4 regions of the Chryseobacterium sp. FR048 genome follow, and region 1 is predicted to be linked to each of the others. Evidence: riboswitches for the same ligand, from Rfam matches in the RefSeq annotation. Region 1 holds a riboswitch; each other region holds the start of a gene.
What was found. A riboswitch is a leader RNA that binds a small molecule or an ion and turns the genes downstream of it on or off. The one in region 1 is predicted to bind cobalamin.

Region 1 (3,890 bases):
ATGGAGATTGTCCCACCGGATAAGGAAAGAGAAGATCCTTTCCTGTTTGATGTCCTGTTTATGGAGAATAAGCTGGTTGATCATATGCTGATGTTTGGAGATATAATTCTGAAGCGAAGAAACGAGCAGAATGAAGAATACCAGATTACAGTCATTGAGGAGATCCTTCATCATTTTGAAGAAGAGCAGTATACATTTTTAGTCAAAGAAAATGAGATCATTATCAATCAGGTAAGGGAGGGGATTCAGAAAGATGAGCTGAGAAGTGGAAACTTTTTTGTATCTTTTATGGACGAAGAGATCACCAGTAAAGTCGTGGATGCTCTGATGCCGTTGGATGAGCTTGAAAACTGGGCTTCCAGAAACATTTATCCGCCCAATTATGGAGATAAAGTGGCTGATCAGATTCAGGGAGATGTATTGCTGCACAAGTACAGATATATTGATTATCTGATTACTGAAACGGCAAAAGAACTCGATCAGTACAGCAATACCGATGAAATGAAGTACTATGAGCTGATCAAAAAGATTACTTTGCTGAAACAGGCTTCGATAAGACTGAGTAATATTATCGAGTATTCACCCATCAAAGGTATCTATGTAGATCGAAGAAGGTAGTTTAGAGACAAGGTTTGCTAAGATTCTGTGACAAAAAGTCCTATAAAATTTTAGGAATAAATATTGTAATTTAAACTTCGAAAATATTAGTTAAAATAATACATAATAGAAATATGGACATTAAAAAGGAATTCAGAGACTTCTCTGTAAAACATTTAGGAAACAACGGTCTTGTTACCGATCAGTATATGGGAATGTATGGTCCAACGAACCTTACTCCGTACATCATGGAAGAAAGAAGATTGAACGTTGCTCAGATGGACGTTTTCTCCCGTTTGATGATGGACAGAATTATCTTCCTGGGAACAGGAATTGATGATCAGGTAGCCAACATCGTTACGGCACAGCTTTTATTCCTTGAGAGTGCAGACCCTTCAAAAGATATTCAGATCTATATCAACTCGCCTGGTGGTAGCGTATATGCCGGTTTAGGTATTTATGACACTATGCAGATCATCAAGCCTGATGTGGCAACAATCTGTACAGGAATGGCCGCTTCAATGGGAGCTGTATTATTGGTTGCCGGAGAAAAAGGAAAACGTTCTGCGCTTAAGCATTCAAGAGTAATGATCCACCAGCCTTCAGGAGGTGCTCAGGGAGTAGCTTCTGATATGGAGATCAACCTTAGAGAGATGTTGAAATTGAAGCAGGAGCTTTATGACATTATCGCTCACCATTCAGGACAGCCTTATGAGTGGGTAGAGAAATCTTCTGACAGAGATTATTGGATGACTTCAGAAGAAGCGAAGAGCTTTGGAATGGTAGATGAGGTTCTACAGAGAGCTGAGAAAAAATAATTGATCTTAGAATCATATATAAAAACGCATCCAATGGATGCGTTTTTTGTTTTGCCACGAATGCACGAATAAAATAGCAGAGAACATAATTCTATTATTAATGCAGTATTTTGGAACCTTGTCTATAGAAGGTTTGCTGTTGTAAAAAGAGACGAACCTTTTATCAATTTAACAAGATATAATTTGCAGATGTCTTAGAATGTACTAATAAAAAATTCGTGCATTCGTGGCTAAAAAAATAAAGCCAATTCAGGCAATGGTAACAGCACTTTTTGTGCAGAAGTTTGTCACTCCCTCCCAAAAAATCACCTCAAGAGTGCTTTTTTATTTCTTAATCATCTTGTGGATTGTAGAACTTTCAGAAGTTTTAATCTCAACAAAATAAATTCCTTTATTTAAAGCCTGAATATTGATTTTTGAAGCCTGTGAAGTCATCACTTTCTGACCCGTCACAGAATAAACATTCACCTCTTTCAGGTTTTCTGAAGTTTCGATCTTGATAAAATCACTTGCCGGATTAGGATAAACACCCACAATTTTCTTATTGACCTGAGAAACTCCCAGCGTAGCATTGGCTGCTTCTGTAGGGGTAAACGGTCTTCTTTCTCCAAAACTTAAGCCCAGCCAGTCATTATTACCTAATTGAATTTGAGATAGATTGTTTTTTTTCTGCCAGCTCGACAGATCTTTTCCTTTGTACACTTTCCAGCTACCTGATCCGGAAGTATTTCCGGTAAAGCTGTTTAATGAAAGAGTAGAAACCTGATTGTTGGCTGATGTAAAATTAAAATAAGAAGTCTGAGACTGGATCAGCTGTAGTGCCTGCTCAGCTGTTAAGGTACCGTTGTATTTGATTCCAAAAACAAAAGAATGGGCATTACCGTTTGAGCTATTGGTTCCAAAATCTAGAACAACAAGACTTTTATTGGTTCCGGTTCCAATCCAGTTGGTAATCTGAGATGAAGTATACCATTGAGAGCTGTAGGCAGGAACAGGAGTGGAAGGAGGAATATTCACATCATCCAAACCATATTTGATCCCAAACCATAGCCCATCTTTTAAAGTTGTATATCCTACGCCATTATTTTGATTAGACATATTCCCGGCACTTAGGCCAGTCCAGGTTATCCAACTATCATCGGTGCTTGGGGCATGATGATTGTATTTGAAACTGTATAGAAATCCTGAAGGAATATCCGCTTCCATTTTAGGTTCTGCAGATATAATAGCATTGATCATGTCTTCCGCGTTTAAATTGTTAGCATCAAAACGATACCCCCATGCATAAGATTTTGGACTGTTGTTGTCATTGAAATCGGCAATGAAATAAGCCTTTTTAGAACCTGTTCCCACCCAGAATTTAATGTCGTTTTCTGTAAATTGGGCGAAGAAAAACTGCATACTAAGCAGTAAGAAGAAGAAATAGATTTTTCTCATGATATAATTAAATTAAAGTTTTATTCCCGAAACTTATAGACAGAAAAAACATACATGTCTTCCTGAAGTTAAAATGTATTCAAGGCAGGTCTCCTGGCTCACATCCTATAGCAAACCTTCCCAAGCAATTGGCTCAGTGGTATTATATAGCTACAGGTAAAACAGCTTACAGTTGCGGGTACAGCTCAAGAATTGAATGGTATTCTCACTTGATTCCCTATTAATGAACGATGTTCAACCTTAAAAACGCTGCAAATATATCATATAAATTTTTGAGGTTCATTTTGTGAATTATAATGCGGTTTTCTGTTATTAAAGGGCTCAGTATGTTGTTAGAGAAGAGTTTTTTTATAAATTCATAAATAATTTGGGTTTCTGTTTGTATTTTCAGATTGTAATTCGATGTATTAATGTTTATATTGAATTCATTTTACAGGTTCTATTGTTAAAATACAATTATCATTATATTCAAGATCAGTTTACAATCAATGTATATTTTCGCAGCCATAAAAGAGAATATGAAAAAACTACTATTATCTGTTTTGATGTTGGCTGCATTGGCATCATGTAAAGATGACGATACGCTGAACAACCAGGATATTGCCATCAATTATTCTAAACTTCCTCAGGAATTTCCGTTCACTAAACTGGCTACCATCAATGGGGTAGATGTGATCAATGGCGGGTTTGGTTCCGGGGCAGCAGCCCATCCTACCAGAAAAGGTGAGTTTTATGTCATTACAGACAGAGGTCCTAATACGGATTATCTGAACGGGAAGAAATTCCTTACTCCTGATTTTACACCTACCATTATGCATTTCAAAGTGAATGCAGACGGAAATATTGAAGTGATCAAATATATAAAGCTTAAAAATCCAGCCGGAAAACCTATCACAGGCCTTCCAAACCCTGTAGGTATGGGAAGTACAGGAGAAATTGCCTATGATGCTTCGGGAAATATCTTAGGAACGGATAATTATGGATTAGACAGTGAGAGTATCGTGGCTGCACCGGATGGTACATTCTGGGTTTCTGATG
Region 2 (3,890 bases), on a different contig from region 1:
TATCGAATATACCGCACCTTATATGCATGACGGAAGGTTTTATACCCTGGAAGCGGTACTCAATTTCTATTCGGACCAGGTGGAAGATAATCCCAATCTGGACCCACAGCTGAAACAAAACGGACATACGGGAATTGCCATGAACAGCCAGGATAAACAGTTGATTATTGCTTTCCTGAAAACATTGTCTGATAAAAGTTTTATATCCAATCCAAAATTTGCAGAATAATTTTAAAAAACATGAAGAAGATTATATGGTTAATAAGTCTGGTTTTATTTAGTTTAAGCCAGGCAAAGACAGTTAGAGACAGTGCTTATGTTGCTCAGAACAACTTCAGCAGGATCGATTTTTATGATGATTGTGATGCCTGTGGCTGCGCTGCGGGAAACGGTTCCTCCGGTTTTGAGTCTTTACTGAATCCACAGTTTATAGGGATCAAATACTTTGCACAGCATTATAAAGCAAAGGAGAATTTATTTGTGAAAGATCTTACCCAGGATCAGTATTTCAATACCTTACAGCTTTGGGGAAAAATTCCGGTGACGGAAAAATTGAGTGTGTATGCAAGCCTTCCTTTCCATTTTCATGAAAAAAAGACTATGCAGGGTGACATCGGCATTAATGGAATCGGAGATCTGAACCTGATGGGAATTTACAGATTGATGAACTCCAAAGATAATTCCCACCAGCTTAGCGGAGGCTTGGGAGTGAAAGTTCCTCTTGGTAAATTTGATGAAAAAGGAATATCCGGTGTCAACCCAAGTTTTCAGCTGGGAACCGGAAGTTGGGATTATCAGGCGGCTTTGAACTATAAGTTTCAGAAAAATAAAGTGGCAGTATTGATCAATACCGATTACACCATTAAATCCGAAAACAAAAAACATTATCGTTTCGGAAACCAATGGAACTATGCGGCCACAGGTTTTTATCAGATCGCAGGAAATGAAAAAACTATTTTTTCTGCTAAAACCGGGCTTCAGGGAGAAGTCTATGCTCAAAACAAACAATTTGGTGAAGGGCTGCCGAATACTGCCGGAAGTGCGTTGTACGGAAAGGTGGGATTTGAAGCTTCGTATAAAAAGTTCAGTTTGGGAAGTGAGCTCATGCTTCCTGTTTATACCCATCTGGCAGGAGGAGACATTGAGGCCAGATCAAGGTTCAGCATTTTTGTAAATATTGGAATATAGCCAATGAAGATGTTTTTTGCCACTAATTCACGAATAAAATGATACATTTTTATGATGACAAAAGAATCCTTTAAGGTGTAGTTTGTGTTTTGTTTTAGATCAAACGAATAAAATAATTCGTGCATTAGTGGCCAATAAAAGAGGTTGTTTCATTATTGAGATAACCTCTTTTTTAGTCTAAATATCAGGACCGGGATCTTGATGTCCCATTTTAATCATTTCTTTACTGAAAAGCGGTTTTTACAATCATTATATTTATAATATTGTGAATCATTTCGTTATTGATGAATATATATTAATAATTGTCTATCTTTGCCGAAATTTGGTGAGCCGTAAAAAGCTCTTAAAAGGGAATCCGGTGAAAATCCGGAACAGACCCGCTGCTGTAAGCTCCGCACCAAAGTTTTTGAAGAAAATATCCACTGTTTTTTTAATGGGAAGGATTTCAAAAATGGAGTAAGTCAGAAGACCTGCCAGAAAATTAAACGTTTGACGCTTTCGTGGAATAAAGCTTAGGACAACAATGATTCTGTGCAGTGACAGCTGTGCTTTGTCGTTGCTTTCTTATATCCATTAGCGTCATCATTATCCATGAATGAGCTAATGGTGGCAAAACTGATTACATCTCGACTTTATAAAATTGTTTTCACTGTGTTGGTGTTAACATCTCAACTCCTGTTTTCTCAAACCAGGAAAAAAGACAGCCTGAAGGAAGAAACCATTAAGGTGATCAGCCTTTACAAAAAGAATTTTAAAGAAATTATTCCGGCGCAAGTTATCCAGGGCGATCAGCTTGAAAGACTGAACAGTTATTCCGTTGCAGATGCCATACGATACTTTTCCGGAGTTCAGATCAAAGATTATGGCGGGATAGGAGGTTTAAAAACCATTAATATCCGAAGTCTGGGAAGCCAGCATGTAGGGGTTTTCTATGATGGTATTCAATTAGGAAATGCTCAGAACGGCCTGGTAGATCTTGGAAGATATTCTCTGGATGATCTGGAAGAAATATCTTTATATAACGGGCAGAAAAGCGAGATTTTTCAGCCTGCAAAGGATTTCGGTTCCTCGGGATCTATTTATCTGCAGCCCAGAATTCCCGTATTTAAAGGAACAAAGAAGACCAATCTTGTGATAAGAGCAAAAAGTGCTTCTATTGACCTTTTCAATCCGTCATTCCGGCTGGAGCAGAAAATCTCAGACAGGATCTCGGCAAGTGCCAGTGCAGAATTTCTGCAAAGTGACGGGATTTATAGATTTCGCTATGCCAAAAAATATCCGGATGGCCAGCAGGCTTATGATACCATAGCAAAAAGACAGGACTCAGACATCAGGGCAAAACGTTTCGAAACATCTGTAAACGGGACTTTAAATGACGGAAGCTGGACGATAAGAGGGTATGGCTATATTTCAGACCGGGGAATGCCTGCTCCTATTGTTAATGGTCGTTTTGGAGGCCGGGGAGCAAGACTTTCAGACGAAAATTATTTCGTACAGGCCAATTTGAAAAAGAAGCTGTTCCCCAGATTTGAGACACAGTTGAAAGCAAAATTTGCCTACGATTATACCCGCTTTATGGATACGGTTCGTTCGCAGTCAGTGATGCACACGGATAATACCTACATTCAAAGAGAAGTATATCTTTCTTCCTCCAACATCTATTCTATCACGCCCAATTGGGATGTCAGCTTAAGTGGAGACTTTCAGTATAATAATCTTAATGCTAATCTGGATAATTTCTCTTATCCTACCCGTTATACAACACTAGTGGCATTGGCAACAACCTATCAGTGGAACAGGTTCAAAATTCTGGGAAGTCTTTTGGGAACATTCACTTTTGAAGAAGTAAGAAAAAACAAAAGACCTGGAGACAGCAGAGAATGGACCCCGGCAGTTTTTATGAGCTATCAGCCTGAAACTATTCCGGAACTTACCCTCAGAGCCTTTTATAAAAGAATTTTCCGTCTGCCTACCTTTAATGATCTGTATTACACCAATATCGGAAATACCTATCTGAAGCCGGAATTTACCAATCAGTATGATGTAGGATTTACCTATCAGAAAAATTATGACAACCGTTTCTTTAAAAACTTTTATATAAAAGTAGATGGTTATTACAACAAAGTACAGGATAAAATCATAGCAGCACCTAACGGAAGCATGTTCCGATGGCTGATGATGAATCTTGGATTGGTTGAGATCATAGGCGCGGATGTGAATATCCGGACTGATGTACAGCTGGGACAGGTAAGACTAAGGCCATTGATTTCTTATACCTACCAAAGCGCAAGAGATGTGAGTGATCCGGAAGATACCTTCTATAAGAATCAGATTCCTTACACACCATGGCATAGCGGATCATTTAGCCTGATGGCAGATTATAAGGACTGGAGTTTCAATTACAGCGCGATGTACGTAGGAAAGCGGTATGATGTGAACCAGGACAATATTCAGTACAATTATGTACAACCCTGGTATACCCATGATCTGGCTGTTCAGAAAAAATTTAACTGGGCTAGTCATCAATTTAAAGTAAGCCTTGAAATGAATAATATTTTCAACCAGTATTATGATGTGGTGATCAACTATCCGATGCCGGGAAGAAACTTTAAACTTATTCTAAACTTCACCTTATGAGAAAACTAAACTTTTATCTTTTATTTTTTGTATTAGCTTTTCTTGCTTCGTGCCGTACGGATGAT
Region 3 (3,890 bases), on a different contig from region 1:
CAGCATCCATATCTGCTATATTTTCGATAATATCATTGAATTCGGAATAGCACATATGAGTATGGATCTGCGTAGCGTCTTCCACTCCACTTGCTGAAATTCTGAAAGCTTCTACCGCCCATTTCAGATAAGTCTGCCAGCCGTCTTTTCTTAAAGGAAGCCCTTCTCTGATGGCCGGTTCATCGATCTGGATAATTCTGATGCCTGCTTTTTCCAGATCCACTACTTCATCGCGGATCGCCAAAGCAATTTGTTTACAGGTTTCTGAACGGGGCTGATCATCACGGACGAAAGACCACTGCAGGATCGTCACTGGACCTGTCAGCATTCCTTTCACCCATTTATCAGTCTGCGATTGTGCATATTGAGACCAGTAAACCGTCATAGGTGTTGGTCTGGAAACATCACCAAATATGACAGGAGGTTTCACGCAGCGGCTTCCATAGCTCTGTACCCAGCCGTTTTTGGTGAATACAAAGCCTTCCAGCTGTTCCCCGAAATATTCCACCATGTCATTCCTTTCAAATTCTCCGTGCACCAGTACATCAATTCCGATGTCTTCCTGCCAGCGGATCGTTCTTTGGGTCTCTTCTTTCAGTAAGGTATCATATTGTTCCGAAGTCAGATTTCCTTTTTTGAATTGTGCCCTCCAGCTTCTTACTTCTGCCGTTTGCGGAAATGAACCAATGGTAGTGGTAGGAAATAAAGGAAGCTTTAATATTTTCTGCTGCTCTTCTTTACGGATTTTAAAAACATTATTCCTTTGAGCCTCTTTTTCAGTAATCGCCCCGGCTCTCTGTTTTACCTGATTATTATGAATGAGAGACGATGTCTTTCTATGGGCAACCGCTTTCTTATTTTCTTCAAAATCAGTAAGAATATCTTTATTTCCGGTTCCTTCAGCAAGTTCTTTAAGAGCAACAACTTCTTTTACTTTCTGCCTGGCAAATGCCAGCCAGTTTTTGATTTCCGGATTAAGTTCTGTTTCAAAATCAAGATCGCACGGAGCATGAAGGAGTGAGCAGGACGGCGCTATAAATATTCTTTCATGGCCTACTTTTTCGATTGCTTTTGTAATGAAATTCAGTGATTTTTCATAATCGTTTTTCCAGATATTCCGTCCATCAACAAGGCCCAGTGACAGGCTTAAATGTTCAGGAATTACATTCAAAACTTCTTCCAGCTGCTCAGGATTTCTGACAAGATCTATATGCAGTACATTCACCGGAATTGAGACTGCAAGGGATAGATTATCCTTTAAGCCATCAAAATAAGTGGCAACAATCAGTTTTAGCTTCGGGAATTTTTTTCTGATTTCGGAATAGATAGACTGATAGGTTTCTTTTGTTTTCTCCGATATATCCAATGCTAGAAACGGTTCATCAAACTGAATCCATTCGGCGCCCTGCTCCTGAAGCCTTGTTAAAATTTCAATATAAACAGGAAGAAGATTTCCAGCCAGTTCCAGTTTATCAAAACCGTCCTCTTTTTCTTTCCCTAAAAGAAGATAAGAAACAGGCCCGATGATGACCGGCTTTGCATTGATTCCGGCCTGTTTTGCTCCTGCAAATTCATTAAAAATTTTATCTGAGCTTAGTTTAAACTGTTGATTTTTATAAAACTCAGGAACGATATAATGATAATTGGTATCGAACCATTTGGTCATTTCCATGGCCGTAATATCCAGCCCATCTTTCTGGTAACCTCTGGCCATAGCAAAATAAAGATCCAGTTCGGTGCTGTTTTTTTTAAGTGCTATTTCATGGTAACGTTTCGGGATAGCACCTACAATTAAGCTCATATCCAAAACCTGATCATAATAGGAAAAATCGTTACACGGAATAAGGTCTATACCGGCTTCTTTCTGAATGTTCCAGTTTTGGTTACAGATATTCCTTCCCACGGTAAGAAGCTCTTCCAAAACAATTTTACCTGACCAATACTGCTCGCAGGCTTTTTTAAGTTCTCTTTTGCTACCAATACGCGGATAGCCCAGAATGTGAGTTTGCATTTTTTACAATTTTTTAGTTAAACTTAATGGTAAAGCTCTTTGAAATGCTTCGTAATGCTTTTACAGAAATTCACAGGCTCACAGCGACATACCCGGCAATACAAATTCTCTTAAAAGAAAATGCATATCCATTATATCATCTGTATGACCCAGGCTTCAGACCGCGAAAGCATTGTCAATTCAGTAAAGGCAGGTCTCCTGACTTGTAACGGCTTCTATCATCCTTCCCGCTTCTGGCAGTGGATATGCGTGGATAGAAACCTTTGTGTGTTACTTACAGTTGCGCGACAGCTCGTGATTCTCACACGATTCCCTATTAATCTACCTTAAGTAAAACCTTTCCTGTTTGATGAAGTATAAAGAACTGTATCTTTTGTCTATATCAATCGATACTTTCAAAAGATTTTAATTTTGTGTAAAATTAATTATACAGAATAAACAAATAACAAACATGATAAAATTAAGCAAATTAAACTTAAAAATAAATTTGAAACAGAATATAATTCTGTAAATTTGATCGTTTTTATACTCTTAAAGAATAATATTCTGTGGAAGAACTTGATAATAAAGATGTACAGTTACTGAGACTGCTTCAAAAAAATGCTAAACTGACCGTTAAAGAGCTTGCCAAAGAAGTCAACCTCTCTCCTTCCCCTGTTTTTGAAAGGGTAAAAAGACTTGAGCAGGAAGGCTACGTAAAAAGGTATGCAGCTGTATTGGATGCTGAAAAACTCAACCGTGGATTTACAGTTTTCTGTCAGATCAAATTAAAGATTCACGACCGATCTGTGGGCTATGATTTTGTGAATGAAATTCTGGAAATTGAAGAAGTTGCCGAATGCTACAATATCTCCGGAGATTTTGATTTCCTTCTGAAAGTTCAGGTTCGGGATATGAAACATTATCAGGATTTTGTATTTAACAAACTGGGCTCGGTAGATTCTATCGGGAGTACACATAGCACATTTGTAATGGCTGAAGTGAAAAACAATCATGGCCTGACCATATAAATAATCTCATTCATTTTTTTACCACATCATTCTTCGATCCATTTCCGGAAAGAGGCAGTATTGCTCTGACTTGTGATCAGGTGGCCTTGAAAGCCTTTTATCTGAAGGGCCAGTGTATTTTTATTATAGCGTTCTATTTTCTCAACGTGCTTTTTCTGGACAAGCTGTCCCCGGTTGATTCTAAAAAAAGAGATTGGGTCAAGTTGATTTTCAATCTACTTTAAAGTAGACTCATTCAGCGGATGCTTTTTACCTGCCGTATCAATAGCAAAGACAATTCCTTCTTCCGCCTCAAAAAAAAGAATATCTTCAGTGTTGACAAAGTAGATTCCCTGATGGGTACTCACTGTAAAGCGGCTTTTATATTTTTTTTCCGGATTAGACTGACTCAGCATCTGTTGAAGCTGGCTCAAAACATCGGTTTTTCCTAATGCCTGATCTCTCAGCAACATGAATTTATCCCAGACCTTTTTGAAGCGGTCCTGAGAAAAAGGTTTTAAAAGATATTCAATTCCATTGGTTTCAAAAGCATTCATCCAAAACTGATCGTAGGCTGTCGTGAAGATGACAGGACAAGTGATCTCCACCTGTTCATAAATAACAAGCTATAATTGAGTCCATTGACAGAATCATTGGACTCAATTATTTCTATATGCTTTTATATTAAGTTTCTGGATTTCAGTTCATCTTTCAAAGCCTGATTATCTTTTTTCCATGCATTGATGGTAAAAGCAACGAATACAAGTGGAAGCAGCGTAAAAATTCCTACTCCATTTTTTATGGTACTGTAAATCGCAACTCCAATTAAACATCCTAAGAGCACGGCATTCATTATTTTGCCGGATTGGATCTTTTTATTTTTATCCAGT
Region 4 (3,890 bases), on a different contig from region 1:
TTATCTGACGTTCCAGGCAAAAATGGAAGGTCATGGAAGCAATAAAATCGGAATGGGATTCGGAGATAAAGTAACTATCAGTTATGGCTTTGGAACAGCATTTTATCTCTGTGGGGTATTATTCCTAATCCTCCTTTTATTCTATGGAGTATATTCCTATTTCCTTAAAAATGATCCGGAAGCCATCTATGGTCATTCCAAACAGACTACTGAATCTTAACGTAATCAATAAAAAGGGTGTTTCAAACACTCTTTTTTTGTTTTTATCTTTTATCATTTCTGATCGTCATTCCCGGAATATTCTGAAGATTTCAGACAAAATACTGCTGCTTAAAAATGAACATCTGAAACAAATACAATATTTAAAGGAACTGCAACAGCATAATTATCTTCAGAAAAGCATTTAATTTATATATTTGGGGATTAAAAAAATTTCAAGATGACTTTCATAAACAAAGCATTGTACCTGTCAGCATTCAGTATTTTCTCTTTAGCTTTTGTAAAAGGACAGAATAAAGTGCCCTTCGGAGTCGTAAAAGCTGAAGAAGGCTATGCCAACGTACGTGTACATAAAGATAACTACAGAAAAATTGTAGATAAGATCCGTATGCGTAAAGGGGATGTTTTTGTTTATGTAAAGCCCGCTCCGGGAGAAACGGAATGGATCTGGATCAAATATCCTGAAAAGCAGGACGAAGATAAACCGTTTGTACGCTATGAAACTCTTGATAAGGAGGGAATGGTGAATAAAGAACGTATCGCTTATATAGACCAACTTCCAGCCTACACTCCGTCCAAGTCTAAAAACGGAAGATCACTTATTTTCACAGACAATTCTGATCCGAAAGTTCCTACTGCTCAGAGAAGCAAGGTGGTGATCGATGTCTACCCTTCCAATGCCGGCTACCGCAAGAAAGAAAAAGATGCGGAAGGCAAACTGCTTACCATTGATAAGGTAAAACCCTGGGGAATCGGAAATGATCTTCCTGAAGGAATGACCGAAATCAAATCGATCAGGGTACAGCAACCGGGAAGAGGTTCTGTTTTTGTAAGAGAAGCCATCAAAAATATGTTTCAGCCTACGATGGATTTTGAGAACGTAGGAGTAACCGCTCTTGACAATGATAATATTTTCCTTTATATGATCAATGGTAGCGGGGAAAACAGATATACTACCCTGTGGACCATCAAGAAAGGAAGAGTGATCAGCCAGATTATTTACCATAATCCGGAATAAATTCATTATTTTTGCCCCCGAAAAGTTTTAACGCTTATTCATCACAGAAACTGGTTCTGCCTAACCGCAGATTAAAAGGGAACCGTGTGAAAATCACGGACTGTCGCGCAACTGTAAGTAACTGAAATCTTTATCAAGAGATCCACTGTGCGAGGCATGGGAAGGAGATAAAAGATGTTACAAGTCAGGAGACCTGCCTTTTTCTTAAACAAAAAACTTTCGCGATCTGAAGTTTTATTGATCTGATGGATTGTTTCAGGAATTTCTAAGGTTCCTGTCATTATTCTGTTGTTTTGATACGATTTCATTTCGCTTTAATTAATAATGAAATATGACTACAGAAGAAAGAATTGAAGCTGCCGAAACCAGAATTTTTAAAGCGGTTTTCCCCAACACAACCAATCATTATGATACCCTTTTCGGAGGTACGGCCATGCAGCTGATGGATGAAGTAGCCTTCATTGCAGCGACCCGATTTGCAAGAAAAAGAGTAGTAACGGTAAGCAGTGATAAGATCGATTTTAAAAAGCCTATTCCAGCCGGAACGATTGTAGAACTGATCGGAAAAGTATCCTATGTAGGAAAAACCAGTATGAAAGTAAGCGTTGAGATCTATACGGAGCAGATGTATTCTTATGAAAGAGAAAAAGCGATCGTAGGAGATTTCACTTTTGTGGCTATTGACGAATTCAAAAAACCAATCCAGATTTTATAAATTTGATTTCCATGCCATAACTATTCCAGAAGTTTATAGGCCTCTTCTATTATTTGCTGAGGATATTCATACATTTCCAGAATTCTTATGGCATTGGGTTTTTGATTGACTCCTTTATTCAATGTATAAGTGAATTGAAGCTTATCTTTATGGATCTCTTCTGAAAAATAATACAAATCGTAATTATTTTCTTTCAGGAAATAGGCAATCTCCAGATCATGTGTTGTGATGCAAACCAGATTTCGATCAGAGTTTATGGCTTTCAGAACAGCTTTGCTTATAGCAATCCTTTCTTTGGTTCCTGTACCTTTAAAAATTTCATCAATTAAGATCAGATTATATCCTGTTTCTTCAAAGAAACCCTTTATCCGCAATACTTCCTCCAGATAATAGCTTTTGTTTTCATTAATATCATCCTGTATCGAAATAGAAGTCAGAATCCGCATAAAAGGAGCTTCATACCTATTGGCAAAGCAAAAACCAAAAGCCTGTGCAGCGATAGCATTTACTGCTAAAGACCGCATAAATGAAGTCTTTCCGGACATATTTGAGCCTGTGAGCACAATTCCAACATTAGAAATGCTAAGATCATTCCTTACACAATCATCAATAAGCGGATGATAAATTTTTTCCACCTGTATTGCTTTCTGATCTTTAAAAACAGGACTACATACCGGATATTCATTTCGAATTTTACAGAGATTGATCGCTGTATCAATTTTTCCAATATACTCATAGACCTTCAGAAGGTTATTTTTAGAAGCATTCAAAATGGTTACCTTTCTGCTGAAGCCAAAAATCTCCAGGTTGAATGTGATTCTTAAAATTTCCAATAAAAACCAAAAAACAACCAAAAATTCGTTTTTCGCCAGTTGTTCAGCAATATTGCTGGACCTGATTGTCCGTACTAGTTTTTTCAGGTTAATCGCTTTATATTCTTCTGCCAATTCCGGAGTTCTGCTGATATTACTAGCTACAGAAATGGAAGTATACAACCTGGAAATTATCGTATTATAATATTCCACATAGTTTTTATTCGCATAATGATAATAGGCATTCACAAAAAACAATGGAATCGTCAACATCAGAAACTGTTTCACAAAAACACCACAGATAAGGATCACGAAAAGCAAGATAAGGGACAGTTTCGCATAGTTCAGATACTTCCGATTAATGAAAACATCATTTTCTATCAGTTCAATAATCTCATAATCTCGGATCTTGTTAAGCTTTTCCAATTCCTTCTCTGCCAGTGACGTATTATTCCTCTCAAAATACACTGTATAATGATCTGAAAAAGAGTCCCTACTTTCTGTAATAAGCCTGAATTTTGAATAAAAATATTGCTTTCCTATTTTAGATTTTGTCCGGTCCAATTTAAAAAATAAAAGATCCAGATTCAGATCTTCAGCGGTTTCATCCGGAATATCCTGAAACACTTCTTTATCATTTCTTTTAAACAGATAATATTTCTTTATTGAATTAAGATCAAAATCCATTTTTATCTTAATTAGACACAGAAGTCAATCAATAGTTACAGGTTTTCTCTTTATTATACCAAAAAAAATACTCCACCGATCCGGAAAAGTATTTTTCTGATTAAACATCCTTCTAAACAAATGTTTACATAAAGAATCGGGCGGCCAAAGGCCGCCCGATTCTTATATTTCCAATTGCTTACAAGCATTTATTTTAAAACTTTTTCCGTTTCCAGGCTTCTGTTCAGCAATAGTTCGAAAGCTTCTCCCATTTCATCTGATGCTCTGGTAATGGCATTTTCAAGCATATTTCTGATTTGCTTCTCCGTCACACCAGCTTCTGTCCAGCTTTTTCCAGAAGTATGGGAATTTAAGATAAATGGCATTATCCGGTCGATGGCACAGGCAAAAATAGCATCCGGTGTTTTTTCATCTTCAAACTCAAGCCAAAGATTAAAGA

Region 2: another riboswitch for cobalamin. It lies ahead of AC106K_RS15480 (TonB-dependent receptor plug domain-containing protein); the one in region 1 lies ahead of AC106K_RS02565 (T9SS type A sorting domain-containing protein).
Region 3: another riboswitch for cobalamin. It lies ahead of metE (5-methyltetrahydropteroyltriglutamate--homocysteine S-methyltransferase); the one in region 1 lies ahead of AC106K_RS02565 (T9SS type A sorting domain-containing protein).
Region 4: another riboswitch for cobalamin. It lies ahead of AC106K_RS09915 (acyl-CoA thioesterase); the one in region 1 lies ahead of AC106K_RS02565 (T9SS type A sorting domain-containing protein).

What each region holds. Positions count from the first base shown of each region.
Region 1 covers NZ_JBXDSE010000001.1:592,608-596,497, reverse strand. Annotated here, with positions in the region: gene dnaG (DNA primase) at 1-618, shown strand, start outside; gene clpP (ATP-dependent Clp endopeptidase proteolytic subunit ClpP) at 732-1,415, shown strand; gene AC106K_RS02565 (T9SS type A sorting domain-containing protein) at 1,740-2,852, opposite strand; cobalamin riboswitch at 2,919-3,110, opposite strand; gene AC106K_RS02560 (esterase-like activity of phytase family protein) at 3,371-3,890, shown strand, end outside.
Region 2 covers NZ_JBXDSE010000005.1:147,855-151,744, reverse strand. Annotated here, with positions in the region: gene AC106K_RS15490 (cytochrome-c peroxidase) at 1-229, shown strand, start outside; gene AC106K_RS15485 (transporter) at 241-1,188, shown strand; cobalamin riboswitch at 1,495-1,680, shown strand; gene AC106K_RS15480 (TonB-dependent receptor plug domain-containing protein) at 1,840-3,825, shown strand; gene AC106K_RS15475 (YncE family protein) at 3,822-3,890, shown strand, end outside.
Region 3 covers NZ_JBXDSE010000009.1:13,312-17,201, forward strand. Annotated here, with positions in the region: gene metE (5-methyltetrahydropteroyltriglutamate--homocysteine S-methyltransferase) at 1-2,011, opposite strand, end outside; cobalamin riboswitch at 2,183-2,367, opposite strand; gene AC106K_RS22285 (Lrp/AsnC family transcriptional regulator) at 2,560-3,021, shown strand; gene AC106K_RS22290 (LytTR family transcriptional regulator DNA-binding domain-containing protein) at 3,048-3,236, opposite strand; gene AC106K_RS22295 (LytR/AlgR family response regulator transcription factor) at 3,237-3,608, opposite strand; gene AC106K_RS22300 (hypothetical protein) at 3,680-3,890, opposite strand, start outside.
Region 4 covers NZ_JBXDSE010000003.1:132,451-136,340, forward strand. Annotated here, with positions in the region: gene AC106K_RS09905 (hypothetical protein) at 1-220, shown strand, start outside; gene AC106K_RS09910 (hypothetical protein) at 440-1,237, shown strand; cobalamin riboswitch at 1,272-1,452, shown strand; gene AC106K_RS09915 (acyl-CoA thioesterase) at 1,569-1,952, shown strand; gene AC106K_RS09920 (MutS-related protein) at 1,973-3,451, opposite strand; gene AC106K_RS09925 (HD domain-containing protein) at 3,640-3,890, opposite strand, start outside.